One region of the Nocardiopsis sp. NPDC055879 genome, then DNA from elsewhere that is predicted to be linked to it. Evidence: riboswitches for the same ligand, from Rfam matches in the RefSeq annotation. Region 1 holds a riboswitch; the other holds the start of a gene.
What was found. A riboswitch is a leader RNA that binds a small molecule or an ion and turns the genes downstream of it on or off. The one in region 1 is predicted to bind cobalamin.
Positions count from the first base shown of each region.

Region 1 (5,411 bases):
TCGAAGAGTTCGTCGGCGTCGGTGATGCGGGACTTGAAGGCCTTGTCCAGCCAGTCATCGAGCCGGCCGATGTCGTCGCACTCCTCGATGCGTCGCCGTGAGTCGAGACTGATGGTCGCCGAGGTGGCTTCCAGGAAACGGATCAGCGTTTCCTGCTTGCCTTCCGCACGGGCTTCTTCGCGGCCTTCTTGACGACCCTCTTCACGGCCTTGGCCGACGTACTTGCGGGCGAAGTCGCTCTGCCACTCGTAGGTACCGGTCGCCATCAGGTCCTCCCACATTTTCCGTGCCGCAGCGTTCAGCTTCGACTCTGGAGCAGGCGTACCTGGAGCTCGTGTTCGAATCCGGGCATGACAGGAAACTACAGAAAGTGACCGGCCCGTGTCCGGTAAAACGGAGAACTCAGCCCTTGGCCGTCTCGAAGGGGATCGTGAGGGTTCGTTCCTCGGAAACTCGCAGGTGGAGCGGGGCGAGGGCGGCGAGCATCTTCGGAGCGGGTGCGTGGCCGGAGGTGACCAGACGTTCGGCGAGCACACCGGTGACCAGGCCGGGGTCGTCGACGGGGCCGGTGAAGCGAACCCGCAGGAGCGACCCGTCGCGAGTGCGCAGCCGGACCTCCTCGGCCGAGTACACGGCGGTGAGCAGGGCGCCGGGGCGGTGCGCGAACACCGTCTCGGACCACAGGCGTTCGTCGGCGGGCAACGCCTCTTCGGCGATGGTGAGGACGTCGGCCGCCGCGGCGAGTCGGTGGTCCATCTCGGCGTCGGAGCAGACGAGGACACCACCGGATTTCGGCGCCGGGCTGCGATACACGGCGAGACCGTCGTCGGTGGGCCGTACCCGGACCCAGAGGGAGGTCGGCTCCGGGCTCTGGACCTCGGGCTTCGGTGGTGCCATGAGGCGGGGCCGGCCGGGCGGGGGAGTGGCGCCCATGAGGCGGTAGGCCTCGGCGCGGATGAGGTCGAGGGCCCGACCCGGGGCGGAACTCACCCAGGTGAGGGCGGTCTCGTGGGTGAGTTCGCGTAGTTTCTCGGCCTGCTCGAACTGGGGCACGAGGGTGGCGTGGGGATCGAGCGGGTGGGCGACCTCGTAGAGCCGTCCCAGGGCGGAGTCCGGGTCGACGGAGTCCCGGCCGTCGGAGCTGAGGAGGACGGGCCGGCCGAGGGCGGCGGCGTAGACGCTCACGGATCCGTGGTCGGAGAGCACGAGGTCGGCGGCGATGACGGCGGCCCGCCAGCCCTCGTGGGGTGGGATCAGGAGGAGGCCGGAACGGAGGGCCTCGTCCTGCCAGATTCTGATCTGGCGCGGCCCGTGGGAGGACCAGACGTTCGGGTGCAGGACGAGCGCGACCCGGTAGTGGTCGTAGGGAAGCCGGGCGAGCAATTCGGTGATGACGCCCGGGTGGCTTCCGTAGAGGGATTCGTCGTTCCAAGTGGAATTGACGGTGATGAGTTTCTGGCCGTGGCGTAGGCCGAGGGCCTTTCGGTAGGTGAGTCGGTGGGGCACTCCGGCGAGCAGCCGGTCGTAGCAGGGATCACCGGAGAGGAAGGCGAGCGGGAGCGCGTCGGGGCAGCCTTGGGCGAGGCGGTCGAACTGTTCGCCGTGCGAGAGGGCGATGGAGCTGGGGACCAGCCGTCCCTGGTGTTTGAGGGTGTCGTCGGAGAGCCCGAAGACCTCCTGACTTCTGACTCCTGACTCCTGACTCCTGACTCCTGACTCCTGACTCCTGCGACCATTTTTTATTATAACCGTTGCCATGGGGAATGCGCAGGATTTTTGTTTTTAATTCATGAAGGTCGTCCCCGAGGCTCGCGGTGATCGCGAGATCGAATTCCGTTTCCTTCGCCTTTTCCCAGGAGATGTGCCGGATCTGCGTTTCTCGGAGGTATTCGTCGAGACCGTTGGCGAAGACACCGCCGGTGGTCCGGGTGCAGTAGAGCTGCACGCGCGGGTCGTACAGGGCCGGAAGCACGTCGGCGATGCGGGTGGCGGCGGTGAGGCTGTGGATCACCAGGAGAACGTGCAGGTCGGCGCGGGCGGTGCGCCACGCGGGGGTGAGGGCGAGGGGTCTGCCGGCGGGGGTGTCGTCCTTGGCGGTCACAAGTCGCAGAGCCTACCGGGCGCGAGTGGGGTGACACCAAGTACCGGGTCGAGGGGTCTGGATTTATTAGGACGTCCAACTATATGGTGGCCCCACCGCGGAGCGGGGAAGCCGGTGCGAGTCCGGCGCGGTCCCGCCACTGTGACCGGGGGAACTCCTCGGAAGTCAGGTCACCGCCCGCGGCCAAGGAACCGTGTGATCCACGAGGATGGAGCGAACACGTATGGTCAGCGAGCTGACGCATTTCGTGCAGGGCGAGAAGGTCCACGGCCGGTCGGGCGTCTTCGGCGACGTCTACGATCCCAACACCGGAAGGGTCCAGGCGCGGGTGCCGCTCGCGGACCGGACCGAGACCGAGCAGATCATCACCGACGCCGAGCGGGCACAGGTCGAATGGGGTTCCTGGAGCCCGCAGCGCAGGGCCCGGGTCCTGCTCCGCTTCCTGCAACTGGTCGAGGACGAGCGGGCGAACATCGCCAAGGCCCTGTCCGCCGAACACGGCAAGACCATCGCCGACGCCCACGGTGACCTGCAACGGGGCCTGGAAGTGGTGGAGTTCGCCGCCGGCATTCCGCACCTGTCCAAGGGCGAGTTCACCGACAACGCCGGCACCGGCATCGACGTGCACTCCCTGCGCCAACCCCTGGGCGTGGTCGCGGGCATCACCCCGTTCAACTTCCCCGCCATGATCCCGCTGTGGAAGGCCGCGCCCGCGCTGGCCTGCGGTAACGCCTTCGTGCTCAAACCGTCCGAGCGCGACCCCTCCGTGCCGTTGATGTTGGCGGAACTGTTCGTCGAGGCCGGGCTGCCCCCGGGTGTGTTCAACGTGGTCAACGGTGGCAAGGAGGCCGTGGACACCCTGCTCACCGACCCGCGGATCGCCGCCGTCGGGTTCGTGGGCTCCACCCCCATCGCGCAATACGTGTACTCCACGGCCACCGCCCACGGTAAGCGCGCCCAGTGCTTCGGCGGCGCCAAGAACCACATGATCGTCATGCCCGACGCCGACCTGGACCAGGTCACGGATGCCCTGATCGGAGCCGGATACGGGTCGGCCGGTGAACGCTGCATGGCGATCTCCGTCGCGGTCCCGGTGGGTGAGGAGACCGCCGACGCGCTGGTCGCCAAGCTCAAGGACCGCATCGCGGGGCTCCGGGTGGGTGCCTCCGACGACCCCGACGCGGACTTCGGCCCGTTGGTCTCGCGGGAAGCCCTCCAACGGGTCGACGAATACGTCGCGTTGGGCGTGGAGGAGGGTGCCGACCTGGTCGTGGACGGTCGCGGCCACACCGTGCCCGGCCACGAGGAGGGCTTCTTCGCCGGTCCGTCGCTGTTCGACCGGGTCACCCCCGACATGCGGATCCACCAGGAGGAGATCTTCGGACCCGTGCTGTCGGTGGTGCGCGCCGCCGACTACGAGGAGGCCCTGCGTCTGCCCAGCGAACACGAGTACGGCAACGGAGTCGCCATCTTCACCCGTGACGGGGACACCGCTCGTGACTTCTCGCACCGGGTGAACACCGGAATGGTCGGCGTGAACGTGCCCATCCCGGTGCCGATCGCCTACCACACCTTCGGTGGCTGGAAGCGGTCCGGCTTCGGCGACCTCAACCAGCACGGACCGGACTCGATCCGTTTCTACACCCGGACCAAGACGGTCACCTCGCGTTGGCCCTCCGGGGTCAAGGAGGGCGCGGAGTTCACGATTCCGGTCGTGCGATGAACGCCGCCCTCACCGACGAACAGCGCGCCCTCACCGAGACCGCCCGCGCGTTCGCCGACGAACACCTCGCACCGCACGCCGTCGAGTGGGACCAGGCCAGGCACTTTCCCGTCGACGTGCTCCGCAAGGCCGCCGAACTCGGTATGGGCGGTCTCTACGTCTCCGAGGAGTTCGGGGGCACCGGCTTGACCAGGATGGACGGTGTCCTCGCCTTCGAGGCGCTGGCCACCGGCTGTCCGTCCGTGGCCGGGTACCTGTCGATCCACAACATGGTCGCCTGGATGATCGACCGCTACGGCGACGACGCCCAGCGCGTCCGGTGGCTGCCGAACCTGTGCACCATGCAGGCCCTGGGCAGCTACTGCCTGACCGAACCCGAAGCCGGTTCCGACGCCGCGTCCCTCACCACCCGGGCGGTCCGCGACGGCGACCACTACGTTCTGTCCGGCACCAAACAGTTCATCTCCGGGGCGGGCGCCTCCGAGGTGTACGTGGTCATGGCCCGCACCGGCGGCGACGGGGCCACCGGCGTCTCCGCGTTCATCGTGCACCGCGACGACCCCGGGCTGTCCTTCGGGGCCGACGAGGCGAAGATGGGCTGGAACGCCCAACCCACCCGACAGGTCCTCTTGGACGGGGTTCGCCTGCCCGCCGACCGGAGGTTGGGCGCGGAGGGCGACGGGTTCCGTATCGCCATGAACGGCCTCAACGGCGGCCGTCTCGGCATCGCCGCCTGCTCACTGGGCGGCGCCCGGCGAGCCCTGGAGGACACCGTGTCCTATCTGGGTGACCGTGAGGCCTTCGGGGTCCCCCTCATCAACGCCCAGGCGCTGCGTTTCCGGTTGGCGGAGATGGCCACCGAACTGGAGGCCGCGCGCTCCCTACTGTGGCGGGCCGCCGCGGCCCTGGACGCCGGTGACGCCGACGCCGCGCACCTGTGCGCCATGGCCAAGCGGTTCGCCACGGAGGCCGGCTACACCGTCGCCGACCACGCCCTCCAATTGCACGGGGGGTACGGCTACCTCGCCGAATACGGAATTGAGAAGATCGTGCGCGACCTGAGGGTGCACCGAATCCTGGAAGGAACCAACGAGATCATGAGCCTGATCATCGCTCGCGGACTGACCGGGGCCGCCTGATGTCCAACGCCATTGAAGACACGGTGCTCCTGCGCGTCGACAAGGGGCTGGCCCACGCCACCCTCAACCGGCCACGCGCCATCAACGCCCTCGACCACGACATGGTCCGGACGCTCGCCGACACACTCGACTCCTGGGAGAAGGACGAGTCCGTCTCCGTGGTGCTCGTCGACGGCGCCGGCGACCGCGGCCTGTGCGCGGGCGGCGACATCCGCGCCATCCGCTCCAGTGCCATCGACGGCGACGACGGAGCCGCCCGCTTCTGGCGGGACGAGTACCACCTCAACGCCCATATCGCCCGCTACACCAAGCCCTACGTCGCCTTCATGGACGGCGTCGTCATGGGCGGCGGTGTCGGGGTGTCCGCGCATGGCGGAGTCCGTGTGGTCACCGAGCGCTCCAAGGTGGGCATGCCGGAGACCACCATCGGGTTCGTCCCGGACGTGGG
Region 1 covers NZ_JBSHCT010000018.1:128,693-134,103, forward strand. The annotation lists gene ACWGKS_RS21640 (hypothetical protein) at 1-266, opposite strand, end outside; gene ACWGKS_RS21645 (hypothetical protein) at 403-1,758, opposite strand; adenosylcobalamin (AdoCbl) riboswitch at 2,177-2,327, shown strand; gene ACWGKS_RS21650 (CoA-acylating methylmalonate-semialdehyde dehydrogenase) at 2,325-3,824, shown strand; gene ACWGKS_RS21655 (acyl-CoA dehydrogenase family protein) at 3,821-4,963, shown strand; gene ACWGKS_RS21660 (enoyl-CoA hydratase/isomerase family protein) at 4,963-5,411, shown strand, end outside.

Region 2 (5,411 bases), on a different contig from region 1:
GGCGTCCACGTGCGAGACCGCCAGTCGCAGCGAGGCCTCGATCTCCTCGACCGAGGGCACCCGCGGCGAGTGGATGTCGTACACGCCCGGACCGATCCCGCGCTTGTAACCGCGCTCGCCCAGGGCCTCCACGAGCTCCATGCGCGACCGGGCCGCCTCGACGCTGGTGACGTCGGCGTCCAACGCCTCGATCCCGTCGACGATCTGGTTGAACTCCGAGTAGCACATGTGCGTGTGGATGGTCGTGCTCGACGCGACCCCGGAGGTGGCCAGTCGGAACGAGTCGACCGCCCACTTCAGGTACGCCGCCCGCTGTTCCTCGCGCAGCGGAAGCAACTCGCGCAGAGCCGCCTCGTCGACCTGGATGTGCCGGATGCCGGCCCGCTCCAGGTCGGCGACCTCGTCGCGCAGCGCCAGACCCACCTGGCGGGCGGTCTCACCCAGCGGCTGGTCGATACGCACGAACGACCAGGCGAGCATGGTGACCGGACCGGTCAGCATGCCCTTGACCGGCTTGTCGGTGCGCGACTGGGCGTAGGTGATCCACTCCACCGTCATCGGCTCGGGACGCGAGACGTCCCCGAACAGGATCGGCGGGCGCACGCACCGCGAACCGTAGGACTGCACCCACCCGTTCTCGGTGGTGGCGTAGCCCTCCAGCTGTTCGGCGAAGTACTGGACCATGTCGTTGCGCTCGGGTTCGCCGTGCACCAGCACGTCCAGACCGATCTCCTCCTGGAGCGCGATGACCCGGTCGATCTCCGCGCGCAGGAGCGCCTTGTAGTCCTCGGTGGGCAGTTCGCCCCGCCGGTGCGCGGCGCGGGCGCGACGCAGCTCGGCGGTCTGCGGGAAGGAGCCGATGGTGGTCGTGGTCAGCGGTCGCAGGGCGGCCACGTCCCGATCCTGGGGACGCTCGTAGGCGTCCGGGCCGAGGGCGTCCAGGCGGGCGCGCACCCGGGCGTCGGTGAAGGACGCGTCCCGCGGCTCGGACGCGCCCTGGTAGTCGGCGTCGGCTCCCTCGGAGAGCACCCGACCGAGCAGCGCGACCTCCCTGGTCTTCTGCTCGGCGAAGGCCAGGGTGGAGCGCAGCTCGGGCGCCAGTGAGGTCTCGGCGTCCAGGTCGATGGGCACGTGCAGCAGCGAGCAGGAAGTGCTCACCGTGAGCTCGTCGGTCAGGGCCAGGAGGGTGCCCAGTTCGGCGACGGCGGCCGGCAGGTCGGTGCGCCAGACGTTGCGGCCGTCCACCACGCCCGCGACCAGGCGGGTGGAGCCCAGCCCCGAGACGGCGGTGAGGTCGGAGGCACCCTCGGAGTCGGTGACCAGGTCCAGGCCCACGGCCTCGACCGGAGAGTCCTTGAGCACGCGCAGGGCGGCGGCGCCGATGGAACCGAAGTAGGTGGACACCAGGAGCGAGGGACGCTCGGTGAGCGACCCCAGGCGCTGGTAGGCGCGCTCCAGGTGGCCGACGGCGGCGCGACCCTCGTCGGTGGCCAGGATCGGCTCGTCGAGCTGGACCTCGGTGACGCCCGCGGCCGACAGGTCGCTCAGGAGCTTGGCGTAGGCGTCCAGGAGCTGGTCGAGGAGCTCGATGGGCTCCCAGCCCTCGGGAGCGTCCTCGGCGGCCTTGGCCAGCAGCAGGAAGGTCAGCGGACCGACCAGGACCGGGCGGGTCTGGAAACCGGCCTCGGCGGCCTCACGGAACTCGGCGAGGGGCTTGTCGCCGACCAGGCGCGGGCGGGTGCTCGGGGAGAGTTCGGGGACCAGGTAGTGGTAGTTGGTGTCGAACCACTTGGTCATCTCCAGCGGCGGCGCGCCCTGCTCGCCGCGGGCGAGGGCGAAGTAGCGGCGCAGCTGCTCGTCCCGCTCCTCTGCCTGGGCCGGGGAGGTGAAACGGGCGGGCACGAGGTCGAACAGGACCGCTGTGTCCAACACCTGGTCGTAGTAGGAGAAGGTGTTCGACGGGATGTCGTCCACTCCGGCCTCGCGCAGTCGGGCGTAGACGCCCTTGCGCAGGTCGGCGGCGACGGCGTCGAGTTCGGCGGCCGTGGTGTCGCCCTTCCAGTAGGACTCACTGGCGCGCTTGAGTTCGCGGGCGGGGCCGATGCGCGGGTAACCGTGGACCGTGGAGCGCACGGACGGCCCGGAGGCCGCGGGGTTGCTGACCATGAAGCTTCTCTCCCTCGTCGAAAGCCGGGTACCGGCCACGAGAGCGGGGCGAGGAGCGCGGCACGACGAGGGGCTCACCCGGGGCGCACGTGCCTGACGACCTCGGCCCTCCCTCGGGGCGCGGGACCACCGGCGGCACAGGCGCACCACCGGGTGGAGGCAGGTCTTCGGACTCGTGGGCGTTTCCGACGTCGTGCGCCGGTCGTCCTAATGATCACCGCTTCCCGGTTTTCCGACTTTTCCGGTCGGATCACCAGTGCTTATGGCGACGCTCGTTCCCACATACCGCTGCGGGGCAGTCCCGGATTCGCACCGGGTTCCCTCTTTCGACACACTCCGACCGACCGGAGCGGGCTCCGGGAGTCGATGGTGGGAGTGTGTACCTTCCACGCCTGCAAGTATAGGGAGCACCCCCTTCGCCCCTGCACCCGGCGTGACCCCTTGGCCCGGAGCACACCAGCGAACCCATTTCGTGTGCCCGGCATCACACCCGATACCAGCGTTACGCGAAAGACCCCCGTCCTTTCGCGAACGTTCGTCTGACGATGAGCGTGGAGAGCCCCCAGGTGAAGCAGCAAGACGGTCCCAGCATGGCCCCCGACCGCCCCGTTCTCACGGCAGCGATCGCGATGGTCGTCCTCTTGGGACTGGTGCTGTCGGCGACACGACCACCGGGCCTGCCCGAGGACGGAGTCATCGAGAGCATCACACGGAACGTGGCGGTGGACACCGACGACGACCTTCCGGCGGAAGGTTCCGAGGAGGGGACGACCGTGGTGGACACGGCCGCGCTCCCCGGCACCGAGGAGGCCTCGGTCGACTACGAGGGCGACAGTGAGGTGGCCGTCGCCTACCCGGCCATCCCCAACGCCGACCCCCTCACCGACTTCCTGGACCGCACCCTGACCGACCAGGTGCACGCCTTCGACGCCGCCAACCCCGGTGCGGCCTCCTTCGAGGGCGAGTGGCGGTTGACCGCCGCCGGTGACGGGGTCGTGGGCGTGCGGATCACCACCACCGAGACCGACTCGGAGGAGACCCGCGTCGGTCACAGCACCTACTGGTACGAGACCGACGACGGCTCGGTGCACGGTTCCAGCGGCCTGCTCGCCGGACAGGACGAGCTGGCCGCGCTCAACGACCGCGTACTCGAAGAGGTCCCGGACACCGTGGCGGCGGTGTCCCTGTACCCGATCAGCGGCCTTTACGACTCCCTCGCGTTCAGCCCCGAGGGCGACCTGATCGTGGAGTTCGACGATGGACAGGTCGCGCCCACCTCCGAGGGTCGCGTCGGCGTCGTGATCGAACGCGACGAGGCCGAGGAACTGCTGTCGGAGTTCGGGGTGCGGGCGCGCGACGCCGCGACCAAGGGCGTCGAGGAGTTCACCGTGGCCGCGGCCCCCGAGGCGGAGAAGGATGGCACCGGCGTCGCCTCCCCCGGTGAGATCTCCCCCGTCGACGACGGGATCGACTGCACCGACCCCGAGACGCGCTGCGTGGCGCTGACCTACGACGACGGCCCCGGCGGCCGGACCTCGGAGCTGCTGGACACACTCGCCGAGCACGACGCCAAGGCGACCTTCTTCGTCACCGGCCACCCGGTGATGGAGGACCCGTTCACGGTGCGCCGCACCTACGCGGAGGGCCACGAACTGGCCAACCACACCCTGGCCCACCCCGACCTGGCCACGCTCGGCGCCGGAGGCGTGCGCGCGGACCTGGACCCGGTCCAGGCGCTGGTGTACCGGGAGACCGGATACACGATGGACCTGATGCGTCCGCCCTACGGTTCCACCAACGACACCGTCGCCCAGGTCACCGAGGAGATGGGCATGGCCCAGATCCTGTGGAGCGTGGACACCAACGACTGGAAGGACCGCAAGGCCGGTGTGGTCGCCGACCGGGCCGTGGACGGCGCCTCGGACGGGGCGATCATCCTGATGCACGACATCCACGACACCACCATCGACGCGTCCCGCGAGATCGTCCGTGAGCTGGACGAGCAGGGCTACACCATGGTGACGGTCTCGCAGTTGCTCGGCACCCCGGAGCCGGGTCGCAGCTACGTCGACGGGGTTCCGGAGGAGCCCGAGGACGAGGAGTCCGAGGGGGCCCAGGGGGCCGCCGAGGACGGCTGACGGGGATCCTGGGATTACCGGGCCCGGGGCGCTGTCCACATGTGGACAGCGCCCCGGGCCCGGCGTTCTTCTCCCCTATGTTGCTCCCATCAGGTGCGGGAGCATCCGCTTTCAGGGAGAGGGAGCCGGGTTTGTCGTCGAGCGAGAACGCACCGGGACACACCACCGCCCGACGTCGTGGGAGCGGTGGGGGACGGCTCTGGCCCGGATCCCTGATGGTCGCCCTGGCCCTCCCCCTCGCCGCGTGTACGCAGGACCCGGCGGGCGGCGGCGACCCCGAGTCGATCGGAGTCCTGTCCGCGGAGATCGGTGACGGCGTCCGGGAACGGACGACCGGCGCGGAGGGGTACGAGGATCACCACCACGTCCCGGAGGCCGAGGTCGCGGTCTCCCTCCCCGAGTTCGCGAACGCCGAGCCCTTCACCGAGACCCTCGCGGCCCGAGCCGACGACGAGGTCCAGGACTTTCGCGCGGGAACCCGCGACCCGGTGAGCCTGGACATCGACTGGGAGCTGGTGGCCGCCGCCGACGGAGTGCTCGGGGTGCGACTCCTGCGCACCGAGGAGGACATGCACGGCCTTCGCGAGGGCTATTCCACCTACTGGTACGACGGGACCACCCGGCACACCGCCTACTCCACCGAGCTGCTCGCCGGGCAGGAGGAGCTGGACGCGCTCAACGACATCGTCCGCGAAGACCTCTCCGAGGACGTGGAGGTCGACCCCGACTCCCTGTTCCCCGTCCTGCGCACCTACGACTCCATCGGTTTCAACGGCGACGGCGACCTGGTGGTGGAGTTCGACGACGGGCACCTGTCACCCGTGGAGGAGGGACACGTGCCCTCCGCCGAGTTCGGCCGCAAGGTCGTGGTGGTCGACCACGAGACCGCCGCGCCGCTCCTGTCCGACCTGGGCGAGCGGGCCAGGGAGGCCTCCCTTGTGGACGAGACCGATCTGACGCTGCCCACCGCCGAGGACGACGACGCGCAGGACCCACCGCCGCCCGGGGTGTTCGTCCCCCATGTCCCGGACGTGGACTGCTACGACGGCGAAACGCGTTGCGTGGCGCTGACCTTCGACGACGGTCCGGTAGAGGCCACACCACACC
Region 2 covers NZ_JBSHCT010000001.1:410,033-415,443, reverse strand. The annotation lists gene metE (5-methyltetrahydropteroyltriglutamate--homocysteine S-methyltransferase) at 1-2,166, opposite strand, end outside; cobalamin riboswitch at 2,308-2,530, opposite strand; gene ACWGKS_RS01710 (polysaccharide deacetylase family protein) at 2,712-4,304, shown strand; gene ACWGKS_RS01705 (polysaccharide deacetylase family protein) at 4,520-5,411, shown strand, end outside.
Region 2: linked by a shared signal. The riboswitch ahead of metE (5-methyltetrahydropteroyltriglutamate--homocysteine S-methyltransferase) and the one ahead of ACWGKS_RS21650 (CoA-acylating methylmalonate-semialdehyde dehydrogenase) in region 1 are both predicted to bind cobalamin.